DNA from 3 places in the Rahnella sp. WP5 genome. Region 1 is predicted to be linked to each of the others. Evidence: predicted binding sites of a transcription regulator. Region 1 holds the regulator's gene; each other region holds the start of a gene.

Region 1 (8,135 bases):
GGCGGCGGCAAGGTGGTAGAAGCCGGTTATGCCAACGAATGTTCTGCCGCACAACTCGCGGCCTGCATCACCCCGCGTACCGCTGCAATCATGTACATAAAATCGCACCACTCAGTGCAGAAAAGCATTTTGTCGGTGGCCGAAGCCGCTGAAGTGGCGCGTGCGCATAATGTGCCGCTGATCGTCGATGCCGCCGCGGAAGAAGACCTGACCTGCTATTACGAGATGGGTGCGGATCTGGTGATTTACAGTGGCGCGAAGGCCATCGAAGGGCCGACCAGCGGGCTGGTGCTCGGCAAAAAACAGTATGTCGAATGGGTAAAACTGCAATCGGGCGGGATTGGTCGTGCGATGAAGGTCGGCAAAGAAGGCATTCTTGGCCTGACGCAGGCCATCGAAAGCTACATCACACTGCCGAAAACCACCGGGCAGGAAATGGTCGACAAGATGACGCCATTTATCGCCAGCCTGAATGAAATCAGCGGTGTCACTGGCCGCGTGGTCTGGGACAGCGCGGGACGTGATATCGCCCGTACGGAAATCACTTTCGATGAAGCGGTGCTGGGCTGGAAAACCAAAGCCATTGTGGACGCCATGAAAAACGGCGATATCGCGATTTATTTCCGTGGCTACCGCGCCAACGAAGGCAAGATCGAAGTCGATGTGCGCAGCGTGACGCCGCCGCAGCTCGCCATCGTCGCACAACGTTTTAAACAACTTTTCAGCGGAGACAAAGCATGAAGCTGACCCCAAATTTCTACCGTGACCGCGTGTGCCTGAATGTGCTGGCGGGCTCGAAAGACAATGCCCGTGATATCTATGAAGCGGCAGAAGGTCATGTACTGGTCGGTGTGCTTTCCAAAAATTATCCAGACGTCGCGAGTGCGGTGGCGGACATGAAAGAGTATGCCGCATTGATTGAAAACGCGTTGTCTGTCGGTTTAGGCGCGGGCGATCCGCGTCAGTCTTTGATGGTCAGCCAGATTTCAGCGCAGGTTCAGCCGCAGCACGTCAATCAGGTCTTTACCGGCGTCGGTACCAGCCGTGGAATGCTTGGACAAAACGACAGTGTGGTCAACGGTCTGATTTCACCCACCGGAAAAGTCGGTTTCGTGAAAATCAATACCGGACCACTGAGTTCTGCTTCTGCGGACGCCATCGTGCCGGTGGAAACCGCCATTGCGCTGCTGAAAGATATGGGCGGCAGCTCGGTTAAATATTTCCCGATGGGTGGCCTGAAAACCCGTGATGAATTCGCTGTCGTGGCCCGTGCCTGTGCGGAACAGGATTTCTGGCTGGAACCGACCGGTGGTATCGATTTAGAAAACTTTGAGCCGATTATGGAAATCGCGCTGGCGGCGGGCGTCACTAAAATCATCCCGCATATCTACAGCTCGATTATCGACAGCGCCACCGGTAACACCCGTCCTGACGATGTGAAAACCCTGCTGGCCAGCGTCAAAAAGCTGGTGGGCTGAAGGTTCTGACCTTTCCTGCGCGGTAAGCCGTCCGGGCACACTGATGTTGTTACCGGATGGCAAATATATTTACGCAATCAATCAACGAAGCGATAACATCACCTGATTCAAGGTATTTGCCGAAAACGGCAAACTGCGTTTATCGATGACTCTGTGGCGGTCGGCAGTTCGTCGTAAAGGGTGATCGCGCCGTAGCCGGAATAATATGGAAGAACAATGGTGAGATTTCCCAATCAACGTCTGGCGCAACTGTTTGATGCGCTGCAAACCGAAACGCTGCCTCAGGATGAACTGGCAAAACGCCTGTCGGTGTCGACGCGGACGGTCCGTGCGGATATCACTGCGCTTAATGAAATCATCGCGGACTATGGCGCGACCTTCGTACACAACCGTGGCAGCGGGTATCAGCTGCGCGTTGATGATCAGAGCCTGTTCTCGTCGTTACAGCAGTCGACACAACGTAAACCGAATCCGACGCCGCGTACGGCCGCAGAGCGGGTGAAGACGCTGCTGATCCGCTTTTTGACCTCAGCTTTTTCATTAAAGCTGGAAGATCTGGCTGATGAATGGTTTGTCAGCCGGGGAACCCTGCAAAATGATATGGCTGAGGTAAGGGAGCATCTGGCCCGCTATCATCTGAATATTGAAACCAAGCCGCGCTACGGCATGAAGCTGTTTGGTGCGGAGCTGGCAATCCGCGCCTGCCTGACCGACTTGTTGTTCCAGCTCGATGCCGAAGAACAGGCCAATCCGCTGCTGAAGGCGGAAAGCCTGGAGTCGGAAGCGCTGGTGCCGCTGACGCGCTTTATGCATCAGCTTCTGACGCAGTCTTCTATTCAACTGACCGACGAAGGTGAACAATATCTGATTCTCTATTGCGCGGTGGCCATTAAACGCATTGCCGGCGGTTATCCGCTGACTGATTTTGATGCTGAAGACGGTGACCCGGCGGTCAAAAACGTTTCTGTGCGGCTGGCTGCGGAGCTGAAAAGTCTGGTGGGCAAGGAAATTCCGGCCTCTGAAGAAGCTTATCTGCGGGTGAATATCGCCGCGCGTCGCGTCCAGCAAATCCTGCCAACGGACATTAGTGCTGACGATGACGAATCGCTGGTCGATTACATCCTGTCGTATATCAATTCGCACTATAGTTATGATTTACAAGGTGATAAACAGCTGCGTGCTGATCTGCTGACGCATATCAAAACCATGATTACGCGGGTGAAATACCAGATTAATATCCCCAACCCGCTGCTGAATAACATCAAACAGCATTATCCGATGGCCTATGACGTTACGCTGGCGGCGGTCTCAAGTTGGGGGAAATACACGCCGTATACGCTGAGTGAAAACGAGATTGGGTTTCTTGTGCTGCATATCGGCGTCGGGCTGGAGCGGCATTACAACATCGGTTATCAGCGACATCCGCAGGTGATGCTGGTATGCGACACCGGCAATTCGACCATCCGTATGATTCAGGCACAGATTAGCCGCAAATATCCGCAGCTGGTGATGAAACAGGTGGTGACGTTGCGTGATTACGAACAACTGGAACACATCGACGAAGATTTCATTATCTCCAACGCCCGCATCAGCGAGAAGAATAAACCGGTGGTGGTGCTGTCGCCATTCCCGACCGAATACCAGATGGAGCAGCTTGGCAAGCTGGTACTGGTGGATCGCACCCGGCCTTATATGCTGGAAAAATTCTTCGACGAAAAACACTTCATGATCATCGATGAACCGATGACGCAGGCGGAGTTATTCCGCCATGTGTGCTCTCAGCTGGAAGCCGAAGGCTATGTCGATCAGGCGTTTTATCCGTCGGTGGTTGAGCGCGAGGAAATTGTCTCGACCATGCTGGGCGAAGGGATTGCGCTGCCGCACTCGCTGGGGCTCCTGGCGAAGAAAACCGTGGTGATAACGTTGCTCTCTCCGCAGGGCATTGCGTGGGGAGAAGGGGAGACCGCACACGTGATTTTCCTGCTGGCAATCAGCAAGGCAGATTATGAAGAGGCGATGGCGATTTACGATTTGTTCGTGACGTTTGTGCGGGAACGCTCAATGAGCCGTTTGCTGAGCAGCGAAAACTTTGAGAGTTTCAAGGCCATTGCAATCGACTGTTTAAGCCGCATTTAATACGGCTCAAAGAGTGCGTTAATTATCAGTCTTCATCAAAACCTGAATTAATCAGATTTACCACTGCCGTCAATGCCTGTTCTTCATCGGGGCCGGTGGCTTCGATTTCGATTTTCTGACCTTTCGGGGAATCGAGCATCAGCAGCGCGATGACACTGCTGGCTTCTGCTTCAATGCCCGTGTCGTTGCGCAGCATCACTTCTGATTCAAAGCTCTGCACCAGTTCAAACAACTTCATTGCCGGGCGGGCATGCATACCCAACCGGTTTTTGATTTCTACCGTTTGTTTCACCGTCATGATTTGCGTTTTTCCAGCGTGCGATGGCGGGATTGCACATTTTTCCCGCGGGAACGGAAATAGTCGGCCAGTTGCTCTGCGATATAGACCGAACGGTGTTTACCGCCGGTACAGCCAATGGCGACGGTCAGATAGCTGCGGTTGTTCGTTTCCAGCATCGGCAGCCATTGTTCGAGGTAGCTGCGGGTCTGGTAAATAAAGTTGTGCACTTCAGTATGACGGTCAAGGAACGCCGCGACCGGCTTATCAAGGCCTGTCATCGGACGCAGTTTCGGATCCCAGTGCGGGTTTGGCAGAAAACGCACATCGAAAACGTAATCCGCATCAATCGGAATGCCGTGTTTGAAACCGAAGGATTCGAACACCATCGTCAGTTCGCGCTCGCGTTTACCCAGCAGACGGGTACGCAGCATTTCTGCCAGTTCATGCACGGACATTTCGGAGGTGTCGATGATCAGATCCGCAGACGAACGCAGTGGTTCGAGCAGATCGGCTTCTTCATCAATGGCACTTTCGAGGGACAGGTTTTTGCTGGAAAGCGGGTGCAGACGACGGGTGTCGCTGTAGCGGCGGATCAGAGTATTGCGGTCGGCATCAAGGAATAACAACTGCGGTGAGAAGCTCTCCGGCAGTTGTGACATCGCATACTCATAAACTTCCGGTGTTTCCGGCATGTTACGGACGTCAATGCTGACGGCCGCTGATGTATTACGTTCAACAAGGGTCTGGGCAAGCTGCGGCAATAACACCACCGGCAGGTTATCCACGCAGTAAAAACCCATGTCTTCTAGTGCCCGTAGGGCAACCGACTTCCCGGAACCGGAACGGCCGCTGACAATCATCAGCACCATGGTGTCACTCCCCTGGCATTCAGTGTGCAGAATTCATTTTCCCGGCACTGTACCGGGAATCAGCAATTTATTCGTTTTCAGTCATTATCTGGAACAGTTCTTCGTCACTTTGCGCGCCACGCAGACGGCGACACACTGTTTTATCAGCTAATTTCTTAGCGACTAAAGATAATGTATGTAAATGGGTTTTACATTGATCTGCCGGTACCAGCAAGGCAAAAAGCAAATCTACCGGCTGATTATCGATGGCGTCAAAAGCAATCGGTTGTTCAAGCTGAATGAATACGCCGACGGCACGTAAAGTGTCTTCTTCCAGCTTACCGTGCGGGATGGCGATCCCGGCACCGATCCCGGTGCTCCCCATACGTTCACGGGTCAAAATGGCGTCAAAAATCACCTGCGGCGACAAATTTAATTGTTTGGCGGCCAACTCACTAATGATTTCCAGTGCGCGTTTTTTGCTGGCGCAATGAACGCCGCTTTTGGTGCATTCGGCATTAAGCACCGACGTTAATTGCATTGCAGTATCGTTAATCATGTCATCTTTCACTTTTGCGCTGTTTCACCCTTAAAGCTATATCGGCTCGTTTCCCGAAGGTCACAAGCCGATGCCCGAAGGTTTGTAGCACAGGGTTGGCTACATGAATGTCAGTGCTGTTTCAGTTTGTCTTTATGTTTATTCAACTGTCGGGCCAGTTTATCAACCAGTCCGTCAATCGCTGCGTACATATCCTGATGTTCCGAGGTGGCATGTAATTCGCCTCCGTTCACATGCAAAGTGGCTTCCGCTACTTTCTGCACCTTTTCCACGCTCAACACCACATACACCTGATTAATCCTGTCGAAATACTGCTCAAGCTTAGCCAGCTTCGACGTGATGAACTCTCTCAGGGGATCCGTGATCTCAATGTGATGTCCGGTAATGTTGAGCTGCATAATGTCTTCCTTCTCTGTTGAGGTCAAACTAACTGTTTACGTTGGTTTGAGGGCGGGATGGACAAAGACTCTCGGTATTTAGCGACAGTCCGACGCGCAACCATAATTCCCTGATCGGAAAGCAGGGTTGCTAACTTACTGTCACTGAGCGGTTTTACAGGATTCTCCGCTGCGATTAATTTCTTCACCAGCGCCCGGATCGCGGTTGACGATGCCTCGCCACCGCTGTCTGTACTGACATGGCTGGAGAAGAAATACTTCAGTTCGAAAATGCCACGCGGGCTGTGCAGGAACTTCTGCGTCGTCACACGTGAAATCGTCGATTCGTGCATTTCCACGGCACTGGCAATATCTGCCAGCACCATAGGTTTCATAAATTCTTCACCCAGTTCAAAGAACGCCTGCTGCTGCTCAACGATGCAGCGCGTCACTTTCAACAGCGTGTCGTTACGGCTTTCCAGGCTTTTGATTAACCACTTGGCTTCCTGCAGATTGCTGCGGATAAATTGCCCGTCGCTGTCGCTGCGTGCGGAATTCCCCATCGCGGCGTACTGCTGGTTAATCTTCAGACGCGGAATGCTGTCGGAATTGAGTTCTACCGCCCAGACACCTGACACTTTACGCACCAGCACATCCGGGATCACGTATTCGGATTCGCCGGTGTTGATAGACTGGCCCGGACGCGGATCAAGAGACTGGATCAGGAGCATCGCTCCTTTCAGTGTATCTTCTTTTAACCGGGTTGATCGCATAAGTGCGCGGAAATCATGGTTCGCCAGCAAATCGAGATGTTCGCTGATGATAAGACGGGCTTCAGTGATGAAAGGCGTGTCAGTCGCATATTGAGAAAGCTGGATCAGCAGGCAGTCGCGCAGGTCACGGGCGGCGACACCCACCGGATCAAAACGCTGAACGCGCTTAAGTACGGCTTCGACTTCGTCCATGGTGACATTTTCATCACCGACGCTTTCGAGAATGTCGTCAAGGGAGACGGTCAGGTAACCGGTGTCATCCACTGCATCGACGATTGACGTGGCAATCGCGGCATCGGTATCAGAGAACGGTGTCAGCTCGACCTGCCACATCAGGTAATCCTGAAGTGTCTGCGTGGTTTCGCCCTGGTAAATCGGTAGCTCATCGTCGCTGTAATCATTGCCGGTGCCTGACGGCGTGCCTGCGGTGTAAATCTCATCCCAGGTGGCGTCCAGCGGCAACTCTTCCGGCATGTCTTTCTGCTCGAGTGCCTCGCGGGTGTCTAACCCTTCGCTGTCGGTGGTTTCTACCGAGTCGATTTCTTCATGAAGGTCGGTTTGTTCCAACAGAGGGTTGCTCTCCAGCGCGAGTTGGATCTCCTGCTGGAGCTCAAGCGTGGATAGTTGCAACAAGCGGATGGCCTGTTGTAACTGAGGAGTCATTGCCAGTTGTTGGCTGAGTCTGAGTTGCAAACCTTGCTTCATATCTTGGCTTAATTCCGTTGATGAGTGAAAACGGCAACACTTCTGTCAGAGACGGCCCGTTTCAGTGTAGGTTGAAACAGGCACGGTTCCGGCGGCACAGATCACAGACGGAATTCTTCACCAAGATAAACACGTTTAACTTGTTCATCAGCAAGAATGTCGGCTGGCGTGCCGTGGGCGATCAATTTCCCCTGACTGACGATATACGCGCGTTCACAAACGTCGAGTGTTTCGCGAACGTTATGGTCAGTGATCAGTACGCCGAGGCCGCTGTCACGTAAATGCTCAATGATTTTTTTGATGTCGATAACGGAAATCGGGTCAACCCCGGCGAACGGTTCATCCAGCAGGATGAATTTAGGGTTCGCTGCCAGTGCACGGGCAATTTCAACACGACGGCGTTCACCACCAGACAGTGACTGACCGAGGTTATCGCGCAAATGAGAAATATGGAACTCTTCCATTAATTCATTAGCGCGGTCATTACGCTGTTCTTTGGTCAGATCGTCACGGATCTGCAGCACCGCCATCAGGTTATCAAATACGCTCAGACGACGGAAAATGGAGGCTTCCTGCGGAAGATAGCCAATACCGCGACGGGCGCGGGTATGCAGCGGCAGCAGGCTGATGTCTTCATCATCAACGATAATGCGGCCCGCATCGCGCTGGACGATGCCCACGACCATGTAAAAGGTGGTGGTTTTACCCGCACCGTTTGGCCCTAATAACCCGACGATTTCACCCGAGTTGACCATCAGACTGACATCTTCAACGACCTTACGGCCTTTGTATGCCTTTGCCAGATTCTCTGCGATTAATTTAGCCATAAAATATCAGTTACTCTTTTTGGTCGGCTGGCCGCCCGCTGCAGGCGTTTTTTGTTGCAGCTGCGAAGGTACCAGAACGGTCGTCACACGGTTACCTTTATCACTAAAGGCTTCCATTTGCTGTTTCTGTACCAGATAGGTAATACGGTCGC
Region 2 (8,135 bases), on a different contig from region 1:
CCGATGAAAGCAACAACACCAGACCAGACCAATGTCACGCACACGCTGAAGAACTGAACCCAAACCTGATGGCCCATGGTCACACCTTCTGCATAACCTACGCCGCCGAGTGAGCTGGAAGTGAATACGCCAGTCAGCAGACAACCTACGATACCACACACACCATGAACACCGAACACGTCACAGGTGTCATCAACACGCAGCCATTTTTTCAGGGTAACCACACCCCACAGGCCAGTGATACCGCCTACGAGACCGATGATGAGAGCACCACCCACGCCGACCGTACCACATGCAGGTGTGATAGCGACCAGACCTGCGATAGCACCGGAGCTTGCGCCCAGCAGTGAAGGTTTACCGCGCACCATCCATTCAACCAGTGTCCAGGACAGGATTGCACCAGCCGTTGCAATCACCGTGTTCAGGAAAGCCAACGCGGCAACAGGGCTTGCTGCACTTGCAGAACCTGCGTTGAAGCCGAACCAACCCACATACAGGATTGATGCACCAGTGAAGACCATTGGCAGGTTGTGTGGTTTGAAAGCTTCTTTACCGAAACCGGCACGTTTACCCAGCAGATAAGCACCCACCAGACCAGCGATAGCGGCGTTAATGTGAACAACGGTACCACCGGCAAAGTCCAGCGCACCATCAGCAGCCAGGAAACCGCCTGCCCACACCATGTGAGCCATCGGGATGTAAGAGAAAGTCAGCCAGATCACAGTGAAAATCAGAACCGCTGAGAAACGTACACGTTCAGCGATACCGCCCACGATCAGCGCCACAGTGATACAGGCAAATGAGCACTGGAAGGCAACGTGGATCATCTGGGAGAAGGTGCCTGTCACGGAGTCCAGGCCGATGCCTTTCATCATGACGTTACTGAAACCACCGAAGAACGCGTTACCTTCGCTGAAGGCCAGACTGTAGCCGTAGAGGATCCACAACACGCAGACCAGAGCAAAGGTGACAATAACCTGAGTCAGCATGGACAAAACGTTTTTAGAACGCAGTAAGCCACCGTAGAACAACGCCACGCCCGGTACGGTCATGAACAATACCAGCGCGGTACAAATCATCATAAAGGCGTTATCAGCACCGTTTGCCGCTGCTGGCGCTGCTGCCATGGCAAGCGAAGGCAGCAAAGCCACGGCACCAAGCCCCATCATGGATAAAAGTTTTTTCATTATTAACCCACCCCTGTTTCTCAAAACTGTTTTTTCTAATCTGATTTATCTCAAACCGATTGGTATGAGAGATAAAAGCCTGAAATTACAGTGCTGCTTCGTCGGTTTCACCAGTACGAATACGGATAACACGTTGCAATTCAGCAACGAAAATTTTGCCATCACCGATCTTACCGGTATAGGCCGCTTTGCTGATCACATCGATCACTTCATCAAGCTGATCGTCTGCAATAGCAATGTCGATTTTTACTTTTGGCAGAAAGTTCACGCTGTATTCCGCGCCACGGTAAAGTTCGGCATGACCTTTCTGACGGCCAAAACCTTTAACTTCCGTTACGGTCAGCCCCTGAATTCCAACAGCAGACAGCGCTTCACGCACGTCTTCCAGCTTAAAAGGTTTGATCACCACAGTAACCAGCTTCATTGTGCCACTCCTCGAATTAAGGGCTTGCCGCGAGAGGATTCGCGCCCGATACGGATTGGATAAAGCAAAGGATGTGCCAGAGTTGAAATCGGGCGCAGATTCATGCAATTCCCGCGTAATACGGCATTTTCAGAATAATCGTGACCAGGCGCACAGTTGTCATGCCATATGCAGCACAGCAGCACACGCACCATTTAAGTGCTCACCGCTGCTTTTTAGTGCACCCGAATTGAAAAAGGGTTCTGCCTGCATGAATACAGTGCGGGGAAAAGAAAAACAGGAAATGAAAAACGGAGAAAGAAGAAAGCCGGTGCCGCAGGGATACGGCACCGATGCAAAGATTATGCGTTTTCTGTTGCAGGCATAATCTGTCCGGCAGAAGACAATTGCTGTCCGGCAAGTTGCAACTGATACATCTGATAATACCGGCCTTTTTCTGCCAGCAGTTGCAAGTGATTACCCTGCTCAACAGCCTGGCCACGGTGCAATACCAAAATATTATCGGCATCCACAATCGTCGAAAGCCGATGTGCGATAACCACAAGCGTAGTCTGCTGCCGGATAGCCCGTAATGCACGCTGAATAGCCTGCTCGGTGCCGGAATCAATATTGGCCGTTGCCTCGTCAAGGATCAGAATTTCCGGTGCCTGCACCAAAACGCGCGCCATCGCCAGTAATTGTTTCTGCCCGACAGAAAGATTATTGCCCTGCTCTCCCAGACGCGTATTCAAACCTTCGGGCATTTCGCGTACCAGCGGTGAGAGCTGCACAATGTCCAGCGCGTGCCACACCTGCGCTTCATCAATATCACGGCCTAACGTGACATTAGCGAACACGGATTCTGCCAGAACCACCGGATCCTGCTGAACCATTGCAATACCTTTGCGCAGGCTGGTGTGCGATAAGTCGGCGAGGTTACGTCCGTCAACCCTGACCTCACCTTTGTTTAACGGGTAATAACCCATCAGCAGATTTGCCAGCGTACTTTTACCACTGCCGGTATGTCCAACCAACGCCACAAAACCGCGCGAAGGCACGTGCAGGGAAATGTTTTCCAGCACCCATTTATCCGGGAGGTAAGCAAAGCTGACGTCTTTGATGTCAATCTCGCCGCTGGTGAGCAACTTTTCGTCTGGCCCGTATTGCTGTTGCGTCCTGTCCATCAAATCAAAGATACGTTCACCGGCAACGACTGCCTGCTGCATAATCGATTGTTGTGAGGTCAGTTCAATCAGAGGCTCGTTGAGCCGTCCGAGATAATTGATGAAGGCGTACAGAACCCCAACGCCCACAGAACCTTCGGCACTGAATCCAAAGAGAATGAGCAGACCGCATAAAATCAACGACGAGAATAAGCTGAGCAAAGGACGCAACAGAAATCCTTCCAGTCGCAGCGTTTGCATGCGGGCCAGGTAGTGCGACTGGCTGGCGCGGGCAAGCCGTTCGCCAAACCTTTTCTGCTGACGGAATTGCTGAATCACATTCATACCGTTGATGACTTCATTGAAGCCATCATTAATATCCGCCAGATAAGCGCGTACTTTGCGCACCACCGGCGTACTGTAAATCTGGTACAGCCCCATCACGACAAATACGGCCGGGAAGATACAAATTGCCACCGATGCCAGTCGCCAGTCGAGGCTGAACATCGCCACCAGCATCGCACCAATCAGGGCGATGCTGCGTAAGACTGTCGACACCACGGTCACATACAGATCACGGATAACTTCCGTGTCATTAGTCACGCGGGAAATCAGCTGACCTACAGGCTGTGTATCAAATGCGCTCAACGGTTGCCGTAATGCCGCATCCATGACTTCGGTGCGCAGGCATTGAACGACCCCCACCGCAGCACGGTTGAACAACAGTGCCTGAAAATAGTGCAGGCTTGCTGCCAGGAATTGCAGGAAGATAAAACTCAGCGCGAGCAAACTGACTTTCCCCCACGGCATTTCACCTTTAGCCACGTAGTGATCGATAAAGAAGCTGATTAATATAGGGCCGGTCACTTCCGCTGCCGCTGCAATCCACAGCATCAGAACCGCATAAGACAACGGCTTGCGGTAAGGTTTCCCGTATTTCAACAGGCGCTTTAGCGTTGGCCAAAGCTTCTGAATTTTAATTTTTTTGGGTTCAGCCACGGTGTTCCGGCTCCTTTTCCTGTGACACATCATCCAGCGCAGCTTCTAATTGCTGATAACGGAACATATCGCGGTACCAGCCGGCTTCGGCAGCAAGCTGGTCATGATTGCCACGCTGCGAAATACTCCCCTGGCTGAAGACCAGAATCTCACTGGCTTCGGTCAGTGCAGAGAGACGATGTGCGCTGATGATCACCGTACGGTCACTTCCCCACTGACGCAGATTGTGCAGAATCTGGTGCTCCGTCCGGCCATCAACGGCGGATAAAGCATCATCCAGGATCAGAATTTCGGCTTTGAGGAGCAATGCACGCGCAATCGAAATACGCTGCTTCTGACCACCCGATAACATGACGCCGCGCTCGCCGACTTCAGTTTCATATCCCTGAGGCAATCGCAGAATGTCATCATGAACGCTGGCGAGACGCGCGGCTTCTTCAATCTCTTCCTGCGTGGCATCAGGCCTTCCGAGCGCAATGTTCTGCGCGACAGTGTCTGAGAACAAGAAAGGCGTCTGACTGACAACTGCCAGCCGGGCACGCCAGTCATCAAGCTGGATTTCTTTAAGGGATAACCCGTGATAGCACACGTCACCGTCAGTGACATCGAACTGGCGCTGAAGGAGTGAAAGCAGCGTACTTTTGCCGGAACCTGTCGGACCGCATAACCCCAGCATTTGCCCTGGTTGCAGGGAAAAAGTAACGGTCGTTAAAGCAGCGTGGCTATTTTCCGGATAATGGAAATCGTTGATGTGAGCCTCAAGCGTCGCGCGGCCTGCCGGTAACGGTGTTGTGCCATCAACAACAGCCGGGGCTTCCTGTAACAGGCTACGGATACGGCTGTAAGCCGCGCTGCCACGTTCGACAATGTTAAACATCCAGGCGAGCGCGAGCATCGGCCAGATCATCAGGCCAAGGTACATCACAAAGCTGGTGAGCTCACCCAGCGTCAGGTGGCCATTGACTACCATCCAGCTACCGCCGCCGATGGCCAGCAGGTTCGCCATGCCGATAGAGACATAGATGGTCGGATCAAAGCGGGCATCAACACGCGCGACACGCATATTTTTTGCACCGGTATCCGCAGCCACATCAGCAAACTGCGATGACTGATGATTCTCCAGGCCAAAAGCTTTGATCATACGGATACTGGTCAGGCTTTCCTGCGCCTGATCGTTAAGCGAGGAAAACGCCGCCTGTGCGGTTTTGAAACGGGAATGAAGTTGATCACCATATCGCTTGATAATGATCGCCATTACCGGCATCGGCACCAGCGACAATAACGTCAGTTCCCAGCTGATCTGCGTTGCCATAACGATAAGTACCGCCAGCCCCATGACCAGCGAATCGACCAGCGTCAGCACGCCCTCTCCCGCAGCGAACACCACCCGGTCGACGTCATTAGTCGCACGGGCAATCAAATCACCGGTGCGATGGCGCAGATAAAAAGCGGGATGCTGACGGCTCAGCTGACGGAAAAAATCCTGTCGTAGTTCAACAGCAAGCTGATAAGACGCGCCGAACAGCAGCACGCGCCAGACATAACGCAGCAGATACACCACAACAGCCGTGCCGAGCATCAGGCCAAGCCACGCAAAAAGCACGCCGTAAGACATTTGTTTTGACGTAACACCATCGATAATTACGCCCACCAGTTTTGGCGGCAGTAATTGCAGAACGGCGATAATGACCAGTAAGGCGACGGCACCCAAATACCGGCGCCATTCACGTCGGAAGTACCAGCCTAATTGTGCAAACAATCTCACGCAGTGTTTTCCATACAAATAATAATAATTTTATTGAGTTAAACCGGCGACAGAAAGACCAATTTACTCTTCAGGCCGACAAGGATACCAGAGTTAACAGGGGTTTCTGATGAAACTTTTTACTGCAACTTTTGCATTAAATCGGCAATGCTGTGGTCGATTTTATGCGCTCCATCGCAAAACTTGAGGTCACGTCGTTCAGTCCCGGAATGCCATTCACAAGTCGCTTGTAAAAGTTATCGTAGCTTTTCATATCGGAGACCTGAACTTGCAGCAAATAATCGTACTCGCCCGCCATCCGGTAAAAACCCAGCACATCTGGAAACGCTTCGACTTGCTGAACAAATCGCTGATACCACTCGCTGTTGTGATGCTGGGTCTTAATCAGCACAAATGCTGTCAGGCTAAGTCCCAGTTTCTCAGCGTCAAGTAACGCCACTTTTCCGCAAATAATCCCGTCATCTTCAAGGCGCTTTATTCTTTTCCAGCAGGGGGTGGTGGTGAGGTTGACGGCCTCAGCCAGCTCGTTCAGAGAAAGGGTGCAATCCCGCTGTAGCAGCGATAAAAGCGTGAGGTCAATTTTATCTACCATATCGCACTCCCGGAGAAAACATTTCTCCAAATAAGATGATCTATGGGTCAAAGAGTAACTTATTTCTCTGGTGATTACGTTATTCTTTATCTCATCAAAACACTTAAATGAGCCTGCAACATGCGCAATTCCTGGGTCACTCACGCCATTAAAGAAATCGACGCCGATTATCAACGTTCAGCCGACACACATTTAATTCGTCTCACGCTGAACGACTTTCCTGGAATTTCGTTGTACCTCAAAGATGAAAGCACGCATCCTTCCGGAAGCCTGAAACATCGTCTGGCACGCTCATTGTTTTTATATGGCCTGTGCAATGGCTGGATCCGCGAAAATACGCCGATTATTGAGGCGTCTTCGGGCAGTACCGCTGTCTCCGAAGCCTATTTCGCGCGTCTGCTGGGCCTGCCCTTTATTGCCGTAATGCCTGCCTGTACAGCCCCGCGCAAAATTCAGCAAATTGAGTTTTATGGTGGTCGCTGCCACTTTGTCGAAAACTCAGGTCAGATTTATGCTGCCTCAGAGCAGCTCGCTAAAGAGCTGAACGGCCATTATATGGATCAGTTCACCTATGCAGAACGGGCCACCGACTGGCGCGGAAACAACAACATTGCAGACAGTATTTTCCGTCAGATGTCCCGCGAACCGTATCCGGTGCCGCGTTATCTGGTGATGAGTGCGGGTACCGGCGGAACGTCCGCAACGCTAGGCCGCTACATCCGCTATCAGGGGCACGATACCGAACTGGTCGTGGTGGATCCGGAAAACTCTGTATTTTACGATTACTTTCAGCAACGTGATGCCAGCGTTACCGCTCAATGCAGCAGCCGCATTGAAGGCATTGGCCGCCCGCGCGCCGAACCCTCATTTATCCCCGACGTCATTGACAGCATGATGCAAGTACCTGACGCTGCAAGCATTGCTACCGTTCGCTGGCTTGAACAGGTACTGGGGAGAAAAGTCGGCGGCTCGACGGGAACCAATATGTGGGGGGCATTGCAACTGGCAAAACAAATGCGCGAGAAAGGTGAAACCGGCTCGATCGTTACCCTGCTTTGCGACAGCGGTGAACGTTATCTGAATACCTACTTTGATGACAACTGGGTAGCGAAGAATATCGGGGATATTTCCGTTTACGCTGCACAACTGGAAGGTCTCAACTGAATATCCTCGAAATCATTCGAACTACAACAAGGTAGCAAATGAATGAATCCCGATGAGCTTACAAGAGTAAGTGATTCGGGTGAAAGAATGCAGCTAACGCAGTTGCAGTTCGAAGGATGAAGAGGAAAAAAGCCGGGACAGTTAAAGTGAACCCGGCTTGCTGCAATACCTTAATATTCGGGGGAATAGGTGAGGTGTGGAGTGTGCAGCCAGTGTTGCAAAAAGTGAGACACAGCCTGATTACGGCAATGTCCGATGATTTGTAAATGAGAGGCCTGTTCTTTCAGCACCGGCAAAGCGTTGCCCATAATCAGCCCCATCCCGACACTTTCCAGCATTTCCTTGTCGTTCATGGCATCGCCGAATGCCATGCATTCAGACATATCGATCCCCAGACCTGCAGTGAGAAGCGCCAGAGCACTGCCTTTATTACTGCCTGCGGGCTGCACATCCAGACAATCTGCCGCTGAAAAACACAGGTCAAGACGCGGGCCGAAATGCGCTTCCAGTTGGGGTACCAGCGCCAGCAAGGTTTCATGCGGTGCGCAGAAACACACTTTGCTGTTACCAGAATCAGGCAATAAACCCAGATCCTGTAACTGATAGCGGAAGCCGCTGAACTGATGCGGGATCAGCAAATCCGGATCGTCCAGAGACGTAAACCAGCCATCATCACGGAATACATGCTGGCTGGCAGGTGTATCCCATTGCGTGTGCAAAAGCTCGTGTGCACAATCTTCGGACAAGTCACTGGCATGCAACCGGTGCCCGGACAAGTCATGAATTCGCGTGCCGTTTCCGGTGATCAGAAAACCGTCCAGTCCGATGTTCGCCAGAATATCTTTCATTTCGAGATAATGAC
Region 3 (8,135 bases), on a different contig from region 1:
GCAAACAGACCGGTTGCCATGCCTTTCTTTTCCATCGTCGCCATTTCTGCTTCGGCAACTTTGGTGTTACGGCATTCGTCGATGAAATCGTTCAGCGCAGGATTACTCTGTGCGCCCAACTGTGCCAGAGGATGACCGGCAGCCACAGCGACGTAGGTCGCGCCCATAAACGTATCAGGACGGGTGGTGTACACCGTGACTTTTTCATCGCTGTCAGCCACATCAAAGGTGATTTCCACGCCTTCTGAACGCCCGATCCAGTTGCGCTGCATGGTTTTCACCTGCTCTGGCCAGCTTTCCAGCGTGTCCAGATCGTTAAGCAGCTGATCGGCGTAATCGGTGATTTTGATAAACCACTGAGGAATTTCTTTACGTTCTACTTTGGTATCGCAACGCCAGCAGCAGCCGTCGATAACCTGTTCATTCGCCAGAACGGTCAGGTCATGCGGACACCAGTTCACTGCGGAGGTCTTCTTATAAACCAGACCTTTTTCGTACAGCTTGGTGAAGAACCATTGTTCCCAGCGATAATAATCAGGCTTACAGGTCGCGATTTCACGATCCCAGTCATAGCCGAAGCCCAGCAATTTAAGCTGGTTCTTCATGTATTCGATGTTTTCGTAAGTCCACGGCGCAGGTGCGGTGTTGTTTTTAACCGCTGCACCTTCCGCTGGCAGGCCAAACGCATCCCAGCCAATCGGCTGCAGAACGTTTTTACCGAGCATGCGCTGGTAACGGGAAATCACGTCACCGATGGTGTAGTTGCGCACGTGTCCCATGTGGAGACGGCCTGATGGATAAGGCAACATGGAGAGGCAGTAATATTTCTCCTTGCCAGGCTGTTCGGTAACTTTGAAGGTTTGCTTCTCTTGCCAGTGAAGCTGAACGTGTGACTCGATGTCTTCTGGACGGTATTGCTCTTGCATGGCGGCCGGTGGTCCTGTGAGTGAAAACAGCTACGCCTGTAGCTCAAAAAGTTTTAATCAAAAGATCCGCATAGCATAGCTGATAAGCGGTTGGAGCAACAACACCCAGCGAAGGCTAAAGGGAATTTCTGTCCGCTTCTGGCGCAATATTCATAATCTGCGAGTCAGCGCGAGATAATCTGCGCAACGGATCAGGGATTTACGACTAAAATAAAGGCAGTGCGTTCCCGCCGTGAAAATGGTTATGACAGTTCAAGGAGAGGAAATATGAGCAATATTACGCAATCTTACCGGCAGTTGGTGACATCACTGACCGAGCGGTTAAAACACGGTGAACGTGATATCAGCGCGCTGGTACAGGACGCCCGCGTCAGACTGCAGGAAGAGGGCAAGCTGACGGAAATCCAGATTGAACAGTTAACGTCGGCGGTACGCCGCGATTTGCACGAATTTGCCCGTAACTATGAAGAAAACCAGCAAGCCGTGGCAGAAGAAGATGACGGCACGGACAGTGTGTTCATGCGGGTCATTAAAGAAAGCTTGTGGAAAGAGTTGGCCGATATGACCGATAAAACCCAGCTGGAATGGAAAGAGGTTTTTAAAGATGTCAGCCATCACGGGATTTATCACAGCGGAGAAGTCGTCGGTCTGGGCAATCTGGTGTGTGAAAACTGTCATTTTCACTTAGCGGTGTATACGCCGGAAATTCTGAGTAAATGCCCGAAATGCGGTAACACTGAGTTTACGCGTCGTCCGTTTGAACCTTAAGCGTCAGACACCTGCCCCGGAGAAGCGGGGCAGGTGTGCTTTCTTTTCTTCAGTACCGGTCAGTGCAGGATCTTCGCCAGGAAATCCCGGGCGCGATCGGATTCCGGATTATTGAAGAAATCGTCTTTATTGCGATCTTCTACAATCTTGCCTTCATCCATGAAAATCACGCGGTTGGCCACTTTACGGGCGAAGCCCATTTCGTGCGTCACCACCATCATGGTCATACCTTCGTTTGCCAGCTCAACCATAACGTCGAGCACTTCGTTGATCATTTCCGGATCAAGAGCGGACGTCGGTTCGTCAAACAACATCGCGATCGGATCCATACACAATGCACGGGCAATCGCCACACGCTGTTGCTGACCACCGGAAAGCTGGCCGGGGAATTTATTGGCGTGCGCGGACAAACCGACACGATCCAGTAATTTCAGGCCTTTGTCTTTCGCTGCCGCTTTATCACGTTTTAAAACTTTGACTTGCGCCAGTGTCAGGTTATCGATGATGGAAAGGTGCGGGAACAGTTCGAAATGCTGGAAAACCATGCCCACTTTTGCACGCAGTTGCGCCAGATTGGTCTTCTTGTCATTGACCGGCGTCCCGTTGACCAGGATCTCACCTTTCTGAACAGGTTCGAGTCCGTTAACGGTTTTGATCAGCGTAGATTTCCCTGAGCCTGAAGGCCCGCAAACCACCACAACTTCACCTTTTTTAACTTCGGTGCTGCAATCGGTAAGCACCTGAAAGTGCCCGTACCATTTAGAAACATTCTTCAGTGAAATCATGAAACGGTCCTTTTCTTCAAATAACGCACCAGCAAGGAAGCACAAAGGCTGATAACAAAGTAAATAAGTCCTGCAAACAGCACCATCTCAACCAGCGTACCGTCACGGTCACCAATATTAGATGCGCTGCGGAAGAAGTCTGCGAGGCCCAGAACATACACCAGCGAAGTATCCTGGAATAAAACGATCGCCTGCGTCAGCAGTAACGGCACCATCGCGCGGAAAGCCTGCGGCAGGATAACCAGCTTCATGGATTGCCATTGCGTCATACCCAGCGCCAGCGCTGCAGAAGACTGACCGCGTGCGATGCTGATAATCCCTGCGCGGATAATCTCCGAGTAATACGCCGCTTCAAATAACGCAAACGCGACCATCGCAGAAATCAGGCGGATATCGGTTTTAGGTGACAGTCCGAGCACTTTTTGCAGAAAGCCCGGCACAATCAGATAGAACCACAACAGCACCATGACCAGCGGAACCGCGCGGAAAAGGTTGACGTAAGCCGAGGCAAACCAGCTGATCGGTTTGAACGTTGACAGGCGCATGACCGCCAGCAGGGTTCCCCACAAAATACCGACCACAATCGCCAGCGACGTAATCTTCAGCGTAATGACCATGCCTTGCCACAGATAGGGCAGGCCGGGACCAATAGAACTCCAGTCGAATTCATGCATGCTTATTTCCCTCCCATGTTGCCCGGCAGGCGGACTTTACGTTCTACGAAATGCATCAGCAGCATGATGACGGCATTGATAAGGACATAAGCAACGGTGATTGCAGTGAATGATTCATACGCATGCGCGGAGTAATCCAGCAGCTTACCGGCTTGTGCAGCCATATCCACCAGACCAATGGTCGAGGCAATGGCGGAGTTTTTCACCAGGTTAACCATCTCAGAGGTCATTGGCGGCACGATCACGCGGTAAGCATTGGGCAACAGCACATAGCGGTAAGTTTGCGGCAGCGTAAGGCCCATCGCCAGTCCGGCATTGCGTTGTCCGCTTGGCAGGGACTGGATGGCTGCACGCACCTGTTCGCATACACGGGCGGCGGTGAACAACCCGAGGCAAATTACCGAGGAAGTGAAGAACTGTACGTCAGGCGCCAGTTCGGATTTAAACCACATGCCGATATTTTCAGGCAGCAGTTCAGGGACCACCAGATACCAGATGAAGAATTGCACGATTAATGGCACGTTACGGAATAATTCGACGTAACAGGTACCAATACCCGAAAGGATGCGGTTGGGGACGGTACGCAAAATACCGAACAGAGAACCGATGAGGAAGGCGATTATCCATGCGCAAATTGACAGTGCGACAGTGACCTGAAATCCATTCCAAATCCAGCCCAGATAAGTGGTGTTACCGAAGGGGGCTTGTTGCAGAAAAATGCCCCAGTTCCAATCTATTGACATAAAAACTCCGTAAAGCGGGTAAAGGCTTACCCATCTGAGTGATGACGCAATTCGCCTAAAGTGAATGGGAAAGAATGCGGGGTGGGGAACGACCACCCCGCATCTGTATCATCACAGGTTGGTGGTCCAACCTTGTATTTTAGTCACTTTTCACTCTTCTCTTGGTTATACCCGTCCATTTGGTATGACTTACAGCGCCTTATCGTTTGGCGCTTTGAACAGAGCTTTCATGTCATCGGACAGCTCAAAGTTCATATTCAGGTTTTTCGGAGGAATTGGTTTTTTGAACCAGGTTTCAAACCATTTGCCTGCTTCACCGGAGGTTTGTGCCTGCACGATGGTGTCATCAACCAGTTTTTTAAACTCAGCATCGTCTTTACGCATCATGCAGCCATAAGCTTCTTTGGATTGCGGCGTACCGACAATTTCCCAGTTGTCTGGTTTCTTGGCTTTCGCACGTTCACCGGCCAGCAAGGCGTCATCCATCATGAAGGCCACTGCGCGGCCAGTTTCCAGCGTACGGAAGGAGTCACCGTGGTCTTTGGCACTGATGATGCGCAGATCCAGTTTTTTCTCTTCGTTCAGCTTGTTCAGCAGAACTTCGGAAGTCGTACCGGAGGTTACAACAACAGTTTTGCCTTTAAGGTCAGTGAAATCTTTAATCTCTGAACCTTTTTTCACCAGCAGACGTGTGCCGATCACAAAGATGGTGTCAGAGAAGGCCGCTTGTTGCTGACGTTCCAGGTTGTTGGTGGTTGAACCACATTCGAAATCGTAGGTGCCGTTTTGCAGCAGCGGGATACGGTTCTGCGAAGTGATTGGCATCATTTTGACCTGCAGGTCAGGCAGGTTCAGTTTTTTCTTCACTGCGTCAACGATAGCGTCAGAATAGTCCTGTGAATAACCCACAACTTTTTGTTCGTTGTTGTAGTAAGAGAATGGCACTGAGGATTCACGGTGACCCACCACGATAACGCCATTGTCTTTAATTTTTTTCAGGGTGCCGGTCAGTTCTTCTGCGTGAGCAAAGCTGCTCACGGTAACGCTTGCCAACAGTACTGATAACGCCAATTTGCGCAATTGCATGTCCAACTCCTTGCTGTCATTAGGGATCCAAACTCAGGGATCAGAAAGTACTAATGCCTCGTCATATGAAGCTAGAAAATAGCTGAATGTGAATATTATGAAACCACATTGTTTCTTTTTTGAGACGAGACACGCACCAAATCAAAGCAATCAAACGGCTATGCACCCGGAAAGTGCATGAGGAGCAGCCTGTTTGTACCAAAATGATGCATCCCGTCATAAAAAGTAACTAATCAGATATCTTTCAATCAGATGTAGCAAGAGTCGTGCCAAATGGCCTGATTTAACTTCATAAGCGGGCAAATCGGCAGCGCTTAATGCCGCAGTCGAAACAATCGGCAGCAGGTAAAAGGGGAGGGGTATTGAGATTAAAAAGGGGTGCTACAAAAAAGAACAGACACCCGGAGGTGCCTGTTTTAGAAACAAAACGCTTGTGTTCAGGATTTACGGCGACCCAACCACAGCGCAACTGCCGCCATGACTGCCGTAGCAAACCACACCGGCCACCAGCCAGCCCGGGCATAAGGTGTCATACCCGTTGTCGGTGTGACCTTCACGTTCAGCACCTGACGGGTAAACTGCGGAATTTCGTGGGTCACATCGCCCTGAGCATCAACGACGGCGGTAATGCCATTATTGGTGCTGCGCAGCAACGGACGCCCCAGTTCCAGCGAACGCATTCGCGCCATCTGGAAGTGTTGCCATGGGCCAATCGAATGACCAAACCAGGCATCGTTTGAAATTGTCAGCAGGAAATTAGTATCCGGTTGCAGATTGTCGCGCACCTGTTCGCCGAAGACGACTTCGTAACAAATCGCCGTGGTCAGATTCAGACCACTGACAAACAACGGTTTCTGCACGTAATCACCACTGGTCAGCCCGGACATCGGCAAATCGAAGAAAGGTGCCAGCGGGCGAAGAATGGCTTCCAGCGGCACGAACTCACCAAAAGGCACCAGATGATGTTTGTTGAAGCGGTTTTCGTCAGGGTAGTGATAGGGCTTTTCACCGCCGAGCACGATGGCGCTGTTATACACTTTCATGCCTTCTTCATTGCGACGGGCATCGATAATGCCGGTGATTAACTGGGTGCCGTGTGAGCGGTAGATATTATCCACCATGCTCAGGAAGCCCTGCTGATCGGATTCAATGTCTGAAATTGCTGATTCCGGCCAGATGATCATGCTGGATTTACCCACGTACGGGCGGCTGAGATCCAGATAGGTCTGCAGCGCACTTTCCAGCGCTTTCGGATCCCATTTCATGGACTGTGGAATGTTGCCCTGAACCAGTGCCACATCGACCGTTTTATCTGGCTGTTCCTGATACCAGTGGATATAACGCAGCGGCCACGGCAGCAACAGCATAGCAACAGCGATAATTCCCGGTGTGACGCGACGCTGATGTACCGCGTACACAATCAGTCCGCTCAGCGAGGTGAGTAAAATCGTGATGCCGTCGACGCCGGTAATCGGCGCGAGGCCTTTCAGCGGACCGTCGATCTGGCTGTAGCCGAACTGTAACCACGGGAAACCGGTCAGCACCCAGCCGCGCAGGAATTCAGTAATTTGCCACAAGGCGGGCGCGCCAAGTGCCAGTTTCCACCAGGTGGTTTTCGGCCACAGTTTGCTGAACAAGCCGGCAAACAACATCGTGTACAGCGATAAATACGCTGCCAGCAAGACCACCAGGAAAAGGTTGATCGCTTCCGGCATGCCGCCAAACGTGGCGATGCTGACATACACCCAGTTTACGCCGCTGCCAAAAAGACCCATTCCCCAGAAAAAGCCGATGAGCGCGGCCTGAGCCGGACGACGATCGAGCGTTAATGCCAGCAGACCGCACAGCGAAATGATCGCCGCAGGCCAGAAGTCATAAGGGGAAAATGACAGCGTGCCACAGGCACCGAAAAAGAGCGCCAGCAGGGCGCGAACCCGCTGGCGTTGATATAAAGAGGCAATTGCCATGAAGTAATTATTCTTCCAGTATCGGTTGCGGCGCGTCGTCCGGTATTTTTACATGAACCTGAATGATACGACGGCTGTCAGCCATCGCAACCTTGAACAGGTAACCGTCAATTTCAATGCTTTCACCACGCGCCGGTAAATGGCCGAATGACTGCATGACCAGACCGCCAATCGTATCGACTTCGTCGTCACTGTAATGGGTCCGGAACACTTCATTAAAATCTTCGATCGGTGCCAGTGCGCGGACGGTGTAGGTATGGCGACTGAGCTGGCGGATATCCAGATCTTCTGCTTCATCGTACTCATCATCGATTTCGCCGACGATCAGTTCGAGAATATCTTCGATGGTTACCAGACCTGAAACGCCGCCGAATTCATCAACGACAATCGCCATGTGGTAACGCTGTGAGCGGAATTCCTTCAGCATGCGGTCTACGCGTTTGCTTTCAGGGACAACGACCGCGGTTCTCAGCACTTTATCTATGCTGAATGGCTCAGACTCTGTGCGCATAAACGGCAGCAGGTCTTTGGCCATCAGGATGCCTTCAATGTGATCCTTATCTTCGCTGATCACCGGGAAGCGTGAGTGTGCAGATTCGATAATGACATCGAGGCACTCTTCCAGCGGCTGGTTGCGTTTTAGCGTGATCATTTGTGAACGTGGGATCATGATGTCCCGGACGCGCTGCTCGGCGATATCCATCACGCCTTCCAGCATGTCACGGGTATCGGGGTCGATCAGATCGTTTTGTTCTGAATCACGGATCAGCTCAACCAAATCGCCACGGTTTTTAGGTTCACCGTGAAAAAGCTGGCTAAGGATAAGGGAAAAGAAGCCCTTCTTGGGACTGGGGCTGTCACTATTTTGTGAATGGTCATCGCTCATGGCGTTTGGTTTTTTTTACTCGTAGTTAGTGAAAATTATGCGAAACGCCTGCGGATGAACACGTTATCAGGCAGGCATTACGCGAGTTTACTGTGAAGCTTAGTTATCTTCTTTCTCTGAAATATACGGATCCGGATACCCCAGACCCTGCATGATTTCAGTTTCAATCGATTCCATTTCTTCGGCTTCTTCGTCAACGATATGGTCATAGCCCAGCAAATGCAAACTGCCGTGAATGACCATATGCGCCCAGTGAGCCAGAAGTTCTTTGTCCTGCTCTTTTGCTTCTTTCTCCACAAC

What was found. Region 1 encodes sigma-54, which starts transcription at its own class of promoters, with help from an activator protein. Its sites were predicted from a motif close to GTTGGCACANNTTTCGCTNT; they were not measured.
Region 2: the regulator sigma-54 is predicted to act here: its motif matches at 1,673-1,692, upstream of glnK (P-II family nitrogen regulator).
Region 3: the regulator sigma-54 is predicted to act here: its motif matches at 5,237-5,256, upstream of EX31_RS23175 (amino acid ABC transporter substrate-binding protein).

Annotation. Positions count from the first base shown of each region.
Region 1 covers NZ_JQJR01000012.1:142,640-150,774, forward strand. The annotation lists gene EX31_RS12365 (DgaE family pyridoxal phosphate-dependent ammonia lyase) at 1-741, shown strand, start outside; gene EX31_RS12370 (2-dehydro-3-deoxy-phosphogluconate aldolase) at 738-1,478, shown strand; gene EX31_RS12375 (BglG family transcription antiterminator) at 1,695-3,614, shown strand; gene npr (PTS phosphocarrier protein NPr) at 3,640-3,912, opposite strand; gene rapZ (RNase adapter RapZ) at 3,909-4,763, opposite strand; gene ptsN (PTS IIA-like nitrogen regulatory protein PtsN) at 4,831-5,313, opposite strand; gene hpf (ribosome hibernation promoting factor) at 5,412-5,699, opposite strand; gene rpoN (RNA polymerase factor sigma-54) at 5,723-7,156, opposite strand; gene lptB (LPS export ABC transporter ATP-binding protein) at 7,258-7,983, opposite strand; gene lptA (lipopolysaccharide ABC transporter substrate-binding protein LptA) at 7,990-8,135, opposite strand, start outside.
Region 2 covers NZ_KN050721.1:210,173-218,307, reverse strand. The annotation lists gene amtB (ammonium transporter AmtB) at 1-1,187, opposite strand, end outside; gene glnK (P-II family nitrogen regulator) at 1,273-1,611, opposite strand; gene EX31_RS22310 (SmdB family multidrug efflux ABC transporter permease/ATP-binding protein) at 1,953-3,785, opposite strand; gene EX31_RS22305 (SmdA family multidrug ABC transporter permease/ATP-binding protein) at 3,745-5,517, opposite strand; gene EX31_RS22300 (Lrp/AsnC family transcriptional regulator) at 5,654-6,109, opposite strand; gene EX31_RS22295 (PLP-dependent cysteine synthase family protein) at 6,230-7,273, shown strand; gene cof (HMP-PP phosphatase) at 7,444-8,135, opposite strand, start outside.
Region 3 covers NZ_KN050721.1:392,576-400,710, forward strand. The annotation lists gene leuS (leucine--tRNA ligase) at 1-926, opposite strand, end outside; gene EX31_RS23155 (zinc ribbon-containing protein) at 1,194-1,694, shown strand; gene EX31_RS23160 (amino acid ABC transporter ATP-binding protein) at 1,754-2,479, opposite strand; gene gltK (glutamate/aspartate ABC transporter permease GltK) at 2,476-3,153, opposite strand; gene EX31_RS23170 (amino acid ABC transporter permease) at 3,156-3,896, opposite strand; gene EX31_RS23175 (amino acid ABC transporter substrate-binding protein) at 4,086-4,982, opposite strand; gene lnt (apolipoprotein N-acyltransferase) at 5,420-6,949, opposite strand; gene corC (CNNM family magnesium/cobalt transport protein CorC) at 6,957-7,835, opposite strand; gene ybeY (rRNA maturation RNase YbeY) at 7,935-8,135, opposite strand, start outside.